3 regions of the Vibrio apostichopi genome follow, and region 1 is predicted to be linked to each of the others. Evidence: riboswitches for the same ligand, from Rfam matches in the RefSeq annotation. Region 1 holds a riboswitch; each other region holds the start of a gene.
The links. Region 1 has a riboswitch for thiamine pyrophosphate ahead of thiC (phosphomethylpyrimidine synthase ThiC). Riboswitches for the same ligand answer to the same signal wherever they lie in the genome.
Positions count from the first base shown of each region.

Region 2: it holds a riboswitch for thiamine pyrophosphate, as region 1 does, so the genes downstream of both, thiB (thiamine ABC transporter substrate binding subunit) here and thiC (phosphomethylpyrimidine synthase ThiC) in region 1, are expected to answer to the same signal.
Region 3: it holds a riboswitch for thiamine pyrophosphate, as region 1 does, so the genes downstream of both, thiD (bifunctional hydroxymethylpyrimidine kinase/phosphomethylpyrimidine kinase) here and thiC (phosphomethylpyrimidine synthase ThiC) in region 1, are expected to answer to the same signal.

Region 1 is NZ_AP028067.1:3,728,345-3,732,587, forward strand. Features, by position in the region: gene QUF19_RS16760 (thiamine phosphate synthase) at 1-383, opposite strand, end outside; gene thiC (phosphomethylpyrimidine synthase ThiC) at 383-2,332, opposite strand; TPP riboswitch at 2,462-2,560, opposite strand; gene crcB (fluoride efflux transporter CrcB) at 2,623-3,006, opposite strand; gene QUF19_RS16775 (multicopper oxidase family protein) at 3,107-4,243, opposite strand, start outside.
Region 2 is NZ_AP028067.1:3,387,125-3,391,367, reverse strand. Features, by position in the region: gene mpl (UDP-N-acetylmuramate:L-alanyl-gamma-D-glutamyl-meso-diaminopimelate ligase) at 34-1,392, shown strand; gene QUF19_RS15150 (flavin prenyltransferase UbiX) at 1,430-2,053, shown strand; TPP riboswitch at 2,097-2,216, shown strand; gene thiB (thiamine ABC transporter substrate binding subunit) at 2,270-3,262, shown strand; gene thiP (thiamine/thiamine pyrophosphate ABC transporter permease ThiP) at 3,346-4,243, shown strand, end outside.
Region 3 is NZ_AP028068.1:1,323,839-1,328,081, forward strand. Features, by position in the region: gene QUF19_RS22875 (helix-turn-helix domain-containing protein) at 202-942, shown strand; gene QUF19_RS22880 (DMT family transporter) at 1,020-1,937, shown strand; TPP riboswitch at 2,036-2,147, shown strand; gene thiD (bifunctional hydroxymethylpyrimidine kinase/phosphomethylpyrimidine kinase) at 2,246-3,130, shown strand; gene QUF19_RS22890 (ABC transporter ATP-binding protein) at 3,120-3,899, shown strand; gene QUF19_RS22895 (ABC transporter permease) at 3,892-4,243, shown strand, end outside.

The DNA.
Region 1 (4,243 bases):
GCTGTAGTTTCACTCTTGATAGCACGATTAGCATCTAGGTGTGACCAGATATCCAGTACAACTGAATCATCTGAGACACCGATATAGATGATATTCGGAGTTTGTATAAAGGCGTCACAAACGTCAGTTAGCGCGACTGAATTACTGTAATCAACAACATGGTTCAATTCCGCTAGCTGACTCTCCGCCAATGAATCAACATCATGGGCAAAGCCAATAGATAACGCCTGCTGAGCATCAACGATAGAGAAGTATTGAGTTGAACTTACGCCCAACTCAACTGCATCGGTTGCTAAGCCTTGTCGCTTAGCAACCAATAGACAGTTCTGCACCTCTCCCGTTAACTCAATATTTTGAGATGGGATGAGTATCTTCACTGTCATTATTCCTCTAGTTGAGCTTCTTTTGCACCTACTGCTGGGTGGTAAAGTTCAGAGCCAGTATCACGAAACTCTTGTGATTTCTGACGCATCCCTTCCAACGGGTTATCCAACATCTTAATCTCGATAGCCTGATCAGCCGCCACTTGTTCAGTGTCTTTCGCATACTCTCGAACTTCTTGAGAAATCTTCATCGAGCAAAACTTAGGACCACACATAGAGCAGAAGTGAGCAACCTTGCCCGACTCTTGTGGTAAAGTTTCATCATGGAAAGAACGCGCGGTTTCCGGATCTAAAGCTAGATTAAATTGGTCTTCCCAACGGAATTCAAAACGTGCTTTAGACAATGCATTATCTCGGATTTGTGCGCCCGGGTGCCCTTTCGCAAGGTCAGCAGCGTGTGCAGCGAGCTTGTAAGTAATCAGTCCAGTCTTCACATCTTCTTTGTTTGGTAAGCCTAGGTGCTCTTTAGGGGTGACATAACAGAGCATCGCACAACCGTACCAACCAATCATGGCTGCACCAATACCTGAGGTAATATGATCGTAACCAGGGGCAATATCTGTCGTCAGTGGGCCTAAAGTATAGAAAGGAGCTTCATGGCAGTGTTCTAACTGCTCGTCCATGTTCTCTTTGATTAAGTGCATTGGCACATGTCCAGGGCCTTCAATGATCACCTGAACGTCGTATTCCCAAGCGACTTTAGTCAACTCACCTAGAGTACGTAACTCTGAGAACTGAGCCTCATCATTGGCATCTGCAATAGAACCCGGACGCAGGCCGTCACCCAATGATAGAGCAACATCGTACTTCGCACAGATCTCACAGATCTCGCGGAAGTGGGTATAAAGGAAGCTCTCTTGGTGATGAGCAAGGCACCATTTCGCTATAATAGAACCGCCACGGGAAACAATGCCGGTCACACGTTTAGCCGTCATCGGAACATAGCGAAGCAACAAACCAGCATGGATAGTGAAGTAGTCAACACCCTGCTCTGCTTGTTCAATCAAGGTATCGCGCATCACTTCCCAGTTAAGGTCTTCGGCTACACCATTCACTTTTTCAAGCGCTTGATACATAGGAACCGTGCCAATTGGTACTGGGCTGTTACGCAGGATCCATTCACGAGTCTCGTGGATATTACGGCCAGTAGAAAGGTCCATTACGGTATCGCCGCCCCAGCGGGTTGACCATACTAGCTTCTCAACTTCCTCTTCAATCGAAGAGCTTACTGAAGAGTTACCGATATTAGCGTTGACCTTCACTAAGAAGTTTCGGCCAATAATCATCGGTTCTGATTCTGGGTGATTGATGTTTGAAGGGATAATAGCTCGACCTTCAGCAACCTCTTTACGTACGAACTCAGGGGTAATTTCTTTCGGTAGGTTCGCGCCAAAGTTATGGCCAGGGTGTTGATGGTTAAGCTGCTCATCAGCGAACTTCTGACGTCCCATATTCTCACGTATGGCAATGTACTCCATCTCAGGCGTGATAATGCCCTGACGAGCATAATGCAATTGGGTAACACATTGGTTATCTGTAGCACGGCGAATTCTAGGTAGGTTGCCGTAGCGAAGGTCGTCTAGGGTTTCATCTTCTAAACGTTCTTTGGTGTAAACAGAGCTTACATCGTCTAACAGTTCCGTATCACCACGCTCTTCAATCCATTGCTCTCGCAACTTAGGAAGACCGCTATACAGGTCTATTTCGTGTGTAGGATCTGTGTAAACACCGGAGGTATCGTAAACTTGAATGGGTGCATTAGGTTCGAATACAGGCTCTTTTTTGCTGCCACCAACTAGGCTATCAGCGAGTGATATTTCTCGTACAGGGACTTGAATGTCCTCTCGAGATCCTTGGATGTAAGCCTTTTTCGAATTTGGGTAAGGTTGTACGGATAAAGAATCAATAAAATTCTTCGCTTCCAGTCTTGCTTGTTTACGACTCGACATAGCATTTTTCCTTGGCTTTTAGCCATTATCTATAGGGATAAAAATGCTTGACGGATTAGATGCTACAAGAGGGATCACGGTAAGAAATACAGTTGTGATCTGGAGATAGATCTCTAGAAGGATTCTAGTTAGATATCTACTCTTGTTCCCTTCGCAGGTATTAGCCTGATCAGGTTCAACGGATCCCGAGTTAACGGTCTCAGCCATATGGCACTCCGACAAGTTCGATCGAGTATATAAAAACGGCTTGGATAAACCAAGCCGAGTTGTTAACAAATCGTAAGAAAGTTTTAAGACTTTATCAAAAATTGGAAGCCGATCCATGCTGCTGAGATGCTGAGAACCACGTTGAGTAACACATTGAGTCCCATCTTAAAGAAAGCGCCCTGCTGCATAAGAAGCACATTATCCATCGAAAATGTAGAAAATGTAGTCAGTGCTCCAAGGAAACCAAGACCGATAATCTGTCTCCATGGTTCTGTCGCCACCATCTCATTCTCAAATGCAGCGATGAGCAAACCCATAATTAAAGAGCCAATTACGTTAACGGTTAGCGTACCGTAAGGAAAACCACGTCCTAGCATCACTACACATAACTCTGAAATCAAATAGCGCGAACAAGCACCAAATGCACCACCAATGGCAATAAAACCTAAAATAGATAACTGACCCATGAATCCTCCCAAACAATAATCCCTATATTCTAGCTTTAACGCCGATAAAAGCGAGGGTAGAAACTAAGAATGCATGCGTAAATATTAAACGTTACAGGTGTCACTTAACTTCAATATATCCCATCAATCCTGTTTTCATGTGCTCAATTACATGACAGTGGTACATCCAGCGTCCTGGGTTATCTGCAACAAATGCAGCTTTAGCTCGGCCATTTTTTCCAAGTAACACTGTATCGGTATGGAAAGGCTCTTCAATTTTTTTACCATCAAGTTCCAATACCGTAAATGTATGACCATGAATATGAATCGGGTGATGATATTGAGTGACGTTCTTAAGATCGAATATGTAAGTCTTACCCAACTCTAAAGTCGCCAACGGTTCAGGAATATTGTCTTTGCTCATCCCCTCCCATGCTCTTTTATTAGTAAGCCAAAACTTAGGCATCGATTTTCCATCTTTGGATACTGGAGAAACAGCGCCTTCCCACTCGAACACAAAATCGATCTCTTCAGCGTTAGCAAGATCTAGGTTAGGTACTGGATTCAATGGTAATACTGGTAATGCTCGATCTTGAGTAAATTCTGAACCTACGACTTCAAATTCACACAAAGAAAATGGGAAACGCCCCTTCATTTGGAGAACGTTAACTCGCTCACCAGCTTTAGGAGCGATCAGTCCGATATCTACACGCATCCCTGGACCAATTTTATGTTGAGTAAGTATATATGGCGTCTTTACAGGATTACCATCAATGGCAATGACCCATGCCTCAGCCCCTTCGATAGCAATAGGGTAAGTGATCGTATTATCGACATTCGCGATACGCAATCTAGTCGTTGCATACTGTTTCAAGTGGTATACAGGTTCATGAACTCCATTCACACTACTCCACTCACCAGGAGTGCCCATACGCGCACTGAGTCGGGGAATCATTAAGTCTTTCCATTGACCCTTTTGATCGATATGCCAATGCTTCAGCATCAATGCATGTTCTTCGTCAAACTGCACTGGAGTACTTTCTTCTACGATAATTAGCCCAACCAAACCCATACCAAGTTGTTTAACGCTATTCATATGTGGGTGATACCAAAATGTGCCAGCATCTGGCGGCGTAAACTCATAAATGAATGTTTCACCTGGCATGATCGGTGGCTGACTTAAGAAGGGAACTCCATCCATTTCGATAGGAATTCTTAAACCATGCCAATGGATAGTCGTCGGTTCTGATAACTTATT
Region 2 (4,243 bases), 340 kb from region 1:
TGGCTCATTTAGCCAAGCGTTTGGAAGCAATATATGCATATTCATATCTTAGGAATTTGTGGCACCTTCATGGGTGGTGCTGCGGTATTGGCTCGTCAATTAGGTCACAAGGTTACTGGTAGTGACGCGAATGTTTACCCTCCAATGAGCACCTTGTTGGAGTCTCAGGGGATTGAGATTATTGAAGGGTTCGACCCGAGCCAATTAGAACCAAGACCTGACTTGGTGGTCATTGGCAATGCGATGAGCCGTGGCAACCCGTGCGTTGAGTATGTCTTAGATAACAACCTTAGATACACATCAGGACCGCAGTGGTTGCAAGAATTCTTACTGCATGACCGTTGGGTTCTGGCCGTATCAGGTACGCATGGTAAGACCACAACATCGAGCATGCTGGCTTGGATCCTTGAAGATTGCGGTTACGCTCCGGGCTTCCTTGTCGGTGGTGTATTGGGTAACTTTGGTATCTCTGCTCGCCTTGGTGAAAGCATGTTCTTCGTGGTTGAAGCCGACGAATACGACAGTGCTTTTTTTGATAAACGATCTAAGTTTGTTCATTACCACCCAAGAACGTTAGTGATGAACAATCTCGAATTCGACCATGCAGATATCTTTGATGACCTTGAAGCGATCAAGCGACAGTTCCATCATTTGGTTCGCACAGTGCCAAGCAATGGTCGTATTTTCTCACCGAAGCAAGATACCGCGATCCAAGATGTGTTATCTCGTGGTTGCTGGAGTGAAACTGAGTCGAGTGGTGAACTCGGTGATTGGGATGCCAAGAAGTTAGTTAAAGATGGTTCCAAATTTGAGGTGTTCTTCCAAGGCGAATGTGTTGGAACCGTAGACTGGGATTTGGTTGGCGATCATAACGTAAGCAATGCTCTGATGGCGATAGCGGCGGCAAGACATGTTGGTGTTACGCCTGACTTAGGGTGCGAATCACTGGCGACGTTCATTAATACCAAGCGTCGCTTAGAGTTTAAAGGCGAAGTAGCAGGTGTTTCTGTCTATGACGATTTTGCACATCATCCTACAGCGATTGAACTTACGCTCGGTGGCTTACGTAATAAGGTCGACACAAAGAAAATCATTGCCGTTTTAGAGCCTCGTTCCGCCACCATGAAGCGCGGTGTGCACAAAGAAACCTTGGCTGATTCGCTCAAGCAGGCGGATTCTACCTACTTATTCCAACCGGATAACATTGATTGGTCTGTACAAGACGTTGCCGATGCGTGCCATCAACCCGCGCACGTAAGTGATGACATGGATGCATTCGTTGCTAAAATTGTTTCAGAGGCACAAGCGGGCGACCAAATCTTGGTAATGAGTAATGGTGGCTTTGGTGGTATTCACCAGAAACTGTTGGATGCGTTGGCACTCAAGGGCTAACGGATCCAAGACCTTATAATTTGAAGTAATTGAGAACATGACAAAACACGATAAAGCTATAACCCTCGCTTTCACTGGCGCATCTGGTGCGCCTTACGGACTGCGTTTACTTGAATGCTTATTAGCGGCAGATTATCAGGTCTATTTACTGATATCGTCGGCAGCGCGAGTGGTGTTGGCGACAGAGCATGAACTTAAGTTACCTGCTGGGCCAGATGCTGCGAAACAAGCTTTAGTTAAGCATTTAGGTTGCGCCCCAGAAAAGCTGGTGGTGTGTGGCAAAGATGATTGGTTCTCACCGGTTGCCTCTGGTTCTGCAGCGCCGAAGCAGATGGTCGTTTGTCCATGTTCAGCGGGAAGCTTGGCTTCAATTGCTCATGGCTTATCAGATAATCTGATCGAGCGAGCAGCAGATGTGGTTATGAAAGAGCGAGGTCAGCTGTTGTTGGTGGTTCGTGAGACGCCATTTTCTACGTTGCACTTAGAGAACATGCACAAACTTTCGACCATGGGCGTCACGATCATGCCTGCGGCTCCGGGTTTTTATCACCAACCTAAGTCGATCGAAGATCTGGTCGATTTTATGGTGGCGCGAATTCTGGATCATCTTGGTATCGAGCAAGGTTTAGTGCCACGTTGGGGTTACGATCAACGTAATTGATCCAAACTTGATAGCTTATTGTTAAAATTCGAATTACAATTCTGAACACTCATCGGGGAGCGAACCATTCAAATAGTGAATGCGAGCTGAGATCAAGCAAGTGCTTGGGACCCGTAAACCTGAACCAGATAATGCTGGCGTAGGAATTGAGTTAGGAACAACTTCTACCGTTCTCCTCCCTCAAACCTGTGCCGCTCAGACCATGGAGAGCGTCCAGTGAAATTCACATTAACAACCCTTGCTGTTACTACAGCCATCTCTTTTTCTGCCGTTGCTGCAGACAATACTCTAACTGTATATACCTATGATTCTTTTGCTGCGGATTGGGGCCCTCGTCCTGCTGTTGAGAAAGCATTTGAAGAAAAGTGTGGCTGTGATGTGAATTTTGTCGCGCTAGAAGATGGCGTGTCTATTCTTAACCGCTTGCGTCTTGAAGGTGGTAATAGCAAAGCAGACATCGTGTTAGGCCTAGATAATAATCTAATGGCTGAAGCGAAAGCGACGGGCTTATTGGCTGAACATAGTGTTGATACGTCATCAGTGACACTTCCTAACGGCTGGAACGACAGTACCTTTGTTCCTTATGATTTTGGTTACTTTGCGTTTATCTATAACAAAGAGAAATTAGCAAATCCGCCTAAGAGTTTGAAAGAATTGGTTGAGCAGCGTGACGACCTCAAGGTTATCTACCAAGACCCACGTACTTCAACGCCAGGTCAAGGCATGATGCTATGGATGAAGTCTGTTTATGGTGATGAAGCGACAGACGCGTGGAAGAAGCTCGCTCAGAAAACGGTTACTGTGACTAAAGGTTGGTCTGAGGCTTACTCTATGTTCCTAGAAGGCGAGTCGGACTTAGTCCTGTCTTACACGACTTCTCCGGCTTACCACATCATTGCAGAAAGTGATTCTAAGTACGCAGCAGCAAGCTTTGAAGAAGGTCATTACACTCAAGTCGAAGTGGCAGCTAAGGTCAAAGGCAGCAAGAACGAAAAGCTGGCTGATGAATTTATGGCATTTATCCTGAGTGACGAGTTCCAATCAGCGATGCCAACGGGTAACTGGATGTACCCAGTGACCGACATCGAACTACCAAAAGGGTTCGAGCAGTTAACGGTACCGCAGAAAGCTCTGAGCTTTACGCCTGAAGAAATCGCCGCTAAGCGCAAGCCTTGGATCCGTGAATGGCAGAGTGCACTTACTTTTTAACGTATTTTAAAAAATTAGCTTTCTGTATTTAAAGGTTCGTTCGATATACTTTGAGCGAACTATTTACGGTAAAAAATCAATTTATGATAAAGAGAACACCTAAGGTCGGGATCTGGGTTGCGATACTCATTACCGCCTTCGTGGTTTCAGCAGTTGGGGCATTGCTTAGCAATGCCCCTTCTCTTGATATCAGCCAAGTATGGTCCGACCCTTACTATTGGCATGTAACGAAATTCAGTTTTTATCAAGCGACGTTCTCAACTTTACTGAGTGTTGGCTTTGCTATACCCATTGCGCACGCTCTGTGTCGCAGGCAATTTTTTGGACGAGCTCTGTTGCTCAGGCTGTTCGCGTCGACCTTGGTTCTGCCTGTGTTGGTCGGTGTATTTGGCTTGCTCGCGATTTATGGCAACAGTGGCTGGTTAGCTAAATTTTTGGCTAACTTCGACATTGAATTGCCATTCTCGATTTATGGTTTGAATGGCATTTTGCTCGCGCATGTCTTCTTTAATTTGCCTTATGCTAGCCGTCTGCTTTTACAGGCTTTGGATACCGTGCCTGCCGAGCAGCACAAGCTGTGTGCTCATTTGGGTATGAGTCACTGGAATAAATTTAAATGGGTCGAATGGCCGCGTTTAAGGCAACAACTGCCACATGTTTGTGGTTTGGTCTTCATGTTGTGTTTTACTAGCTTTGCTACCGTGATGGCTCTTGGCGGCGGCCCGAAATCGACCACTATCGAGCTAGCCATCTATCAAGCGATTAAATTCGATTTTGGCCTGCAAGCGGGTGCGTTACTCGCAATATGGCAAATGCTGTTGTGTGGTGTATTAGCGGTGAGTATTCAACGCCTATCTAAACCTATTTCAGTGACGGCCAGTCAGCTGTCGGAAGAGAAATATTTGGTTAAGGACAGCTGGTGGTCAAAAGCTTGGGATAGCTTTTGGATCATCGTAGTCTCAATGCTGGTATTGCCGCCTT
Region 3 (4,243 bases), on a different replicon from region 1:
ATGAGCTGATATCGTCTTAGCTTAATCAAAATTCAATGAAAAGGTCGTTTAAGTTCAGCAATAGGCTGTCTTAACGGCCTTTTTTGATCTTGTTACTTAGCTAGCATGAATTTGATGAGCATTGAGTGTGACTCTAGGGAAGTGATAATGTAACGTTGTCTCTCTTACTTTAACCTAGCGAAATGTACTCCGGTGTTGCTCATGAAATCTAGCTTAAGCATTCGAACTTACACCAAGCAATTTAATACTCATGCTCATGATGGCCATCACCAATTGGTGTTGCCGATCCAAGGGAGTATCAACCTTGAGATGGTCGGGTACGTCGGCAAAGTGGCGGTGGGCGAGTGTGTGGTGATTCCAGTTACTACGGCTCATGCGTTTAAAGCGGACGAAGCAGCACGGTTTATTGTTGCTGATATGGCTGTGTTGCCTCAGCATTTGTTAGATCAAGATCTCTCTGTATTTGCGATTACGCCACCTTTGATGAGCTTCTTGCTGTTCGTTGAGAAGCAGTTGGAATATCAAGTCGACAGTGGCATTGAATCGTCAATATTGGATGTGTTCTCACTACTGTTAGAGCAACAACAAGTAAGTAAAAGCATCGACCCGCGTATTCGTGCGGTGCAAAGGCTCATTGCGGATAATTACGCCCAGCCTCTCTCAATTTCGCAGCTCGCAGAAACGGCGTGTTTGAGCCCCACTCAGTTTAAGAAACGATTTAAAGAGTGCCTTGGTATCAGTGCGCTTAAATACATCACTCGATATCGTATGGAGAAAGCGCAAGCCTTGTTAAGCCATACCGATTTGCCTGTCCAGTTGATCGCTGAAAACGTTGGGTATACTGATGTGTCTGCGTTCAGTCGCCGTTTCTCTCAGCACTTTGGAATGTCTCCAAGAGCGTTTTTAGGCTCGATGAAAGAGAGTCTTTCAAAACAACAATAGCGTCCGTTCTGCAAACTAACTTCATAGCATCTTCACTATTATCTAATTCAGAAATGAAAATGAACTGGGTAATAGCAATGAATCTCGCCATCAATCGTGTTAACGAATTCCAAAGTGGTATTTTAGCCATACTGTTTGCTTCTGTGTTGTGGGGTACGACAGGCACAGCCGCAAGCTTCGCGCCTGATCTCAGCCCATTGGCGATTGGTGCGTTTTCAATGGGTGTTGGTGGCTTACTGCAAGCAGGCCTAGCGTTTCGAAAGATCCAATCCGCACTCGACAAGCTTTTGCTGAACAAGAAATTGCTAGCGGTGAGTGCGTTGGCTTTGGCGGTTTATCCTTTGGCTTTCTATTCATCTATGAAGTTATCTGGTGTGGCGATTGGTACGGTCGTGTCGATTGCTACAGCGCCGTTCTTCTCTGCTCTCTTAGAGTGTCTTATCAGCAAAAAGAATAATATCAACAAACGCTGGTTAACGAGCTTTGCTATTGGCGTGGTGGGTATTGGGTTATTGGTGTTTTCTGAGTCGTCATCGGCGAGTGAATCTGGCGACGAACTGAAGCTTTTGGGTATTGGATTAGGTTTGGTTGCTGGCCTGTGTTACGCCATTTATTCATGGGCGACGAAGGCTTTGATAGACGAAGGTATTGAATCGCAAGCGGCGATGGGCAGCATATTTGGTTTAGGTGCAATGCTATTACTGCCAACGCTTTGGTTTACAGGGGATAACCTGTTCGCGTCGAATACCAATATATTGGTCGTGAGTTACTTGGCGTTAATTCCTCAATGCATGGGTTATATCGCCTTCAGTTTTGGCCTGCGACATGTCACCGCGAGCAGTGCTAACTTGATTACCTTGCTTGAGCCCGTTGTTGCAGCGGTGCTTGCCGTCTGTGTTGTCGGTGAGCTGATTCCTTTTACAGGCTGGCTAGGTATGTCTCTGATTGTGCTGTGCTTGTTTATACAGTCGAAGCCATCTAAAGGAACGTTATAAGTATTTGTTTTGTTGAGCCTAATTGAAATTTTTTCATGTGTAATTCTTATAATTGAATAAAATCAGTATCTCAGTTGTGAGAGTGCTGTTACTATCGCTATCAATAGTCGGGGGGCATATACCTTATTTGGTGTGTGCTGAGATCGTTATTCGAGACCCGTTGAACCTGATTCAGTTAACACTGGCGTAGGGAACTATGATTACTTTGCCTACGTGGTTCATCAATGTACTTTGATTGGTTTCACCTCCACACTCTCTCTGCGGCCAAAGTTCGGTTCTCTTACGTCTTTTAGACAGTAGGAGCGACCATGACACAGCATTCCAATTCTCAAGTATCACCTAGCAATACTCATGCACCAATAGATCGATCTTCGTCGATCAATACTCCAATTGTTTTAACCATTGCAGGCTCTGACAGCGGCGGTGGTGCGGGCATTCAAGCTGATATTAAGGCTATGTCTGCAACCGGTAGTTTTGCTTGTTCGGTGATTACCGCAATCACTTCGCAGAACACCCAAGGCGTTTCAGCCATTTTTCCAATCCCACTTGATCATGTCGCGAGCCAGTTAGATGCGGTGTTTACTGATCTCAATATCGTGGCAGTAAAAGTCGGCATGTTGGCAGATGCGCAAATCATTAAAGTCGTTGCGGACAAAATTAAACAATACCAACCTAAGCACTTGGTGATTGACCCTGTAATGGTCGCAACCAGTGGTGACCTTCTTTTAGAAAACGCTGCGATTACAACGCTAAAGCAAGAACTGATTCCTCTGGCAGACATCATTACCCCTAACTTGCCAGAAGGCGCAGCGCTCACGGGTAAAGCAGTCCCTGAAAGCGAAGCTGAAATGCAGGGTATGATTGAAGACCTGCGTGCTTTGGGTGCAAAAGCGGTACTTCTAAAAGGCGGCCACTTGGAGAAGGACGAAAACAGTAACGACTTACTGATTCTGCCAACCACGTCTGCTTTGATTAGCGCAAAGCGTTTTCCTACCAAAAACACCCATGGCACAGGTTGTACGCTCTCTTCTGCCATTGCTTCTTTCTTGGCTCAAGGCAACACGCTTACGCAAGCTGTCGACCTTGGCAAACAATACATTTCTCACGCTATTGCTCATGCTGATGAGCTACAAATCGGTCAAGGCCATGGCCCGGTAAACCACTTCTTCGCTGGACACGGTAATGTCCGTTAATACGATTGGCGTTCAACTCAGCAACGCGACCTTACGTTACCGCGATAGCGAGCACGCAACCTTATCGGGATTGTCGCTTAGCTTAAACGCAGGTAAGTGGACGGTGTTGCTGGGTCGAAGTGGTTGCGGAAAAACCACGGTGTTGCGTTATCTGGCAGGTTTGTTGGACGACAAGGTTGAATGGCAGGGCACATTGGCAACGTCCGATGAACGGCCTTTAACGGATCGCATCGCTTACATGGCGCAGCAAGATTTGTTACTGCCATGGCTGTCGGTTATCGACAATGTGTGCCTCAGTCATCGCTTTCAAAATCCCGCAGACAAGCATCAAAGCCAAGCATCTCATAAACAAGCTCAAACCAACCAAGCATTGGAGTTGCTGACTTCGGTTGGTCTGGCTGACTACGCGAATGCGATGCCGGATCAATTGTCTGGCGGTATGCGCCAGCGTGTCGCTTTGGCTCGAACCTTAATGCAAGACAAGCCAGTCGTGCTGATGGATGAGCCTTTCTCTGCGTTGGATGCAGTAACAAGACACAAGTTGCAAAGTTTAGCGTGTGAACTGTTAAGAGATAAAACCGTTGTGTTGATCACTCATGATCCACAAGAAGCGGTGCGTTTGGCGGATAACTTGTATGTGTTACAAGGCACGCCTGCAAGTGCTCAGTCACTGTCTGTGCCTAATACCGCTACACCAAGAGTACTAGATGGGGAATGTGCAGAGTTACAACAAGCCATCTTAGAGCAGTTGGAGCGTGATTATGAATGATCTAACGCGAAGTGAAGTTGGGGCTCGTTCAACCGACATAAAGGCTAGCACTGAACGCCCTCGCCAGATGAATCCCGTTATGCGTTTGCTCATCAGCGGTGCTGTGATTCTGGGCTTATGGCAAATGGTGGTGGTTATCTTCGAGATGCCGAGCTTCATTCTGCCAGCGCCTGCAGAAGTCTTCATCAAGCTCATCGAACGCTACGATGTGTTACTCAAGCACACTTGGGTGACTGCGCAGGAGATCTTACTTGGTCTATTGCTTGGTTTATCTATGGGGCTGTTTTTCGCCCTGCAGATGTTGATGTTCGAACCGCTGAAACGTTGGTTGTTGCCTATCTTAA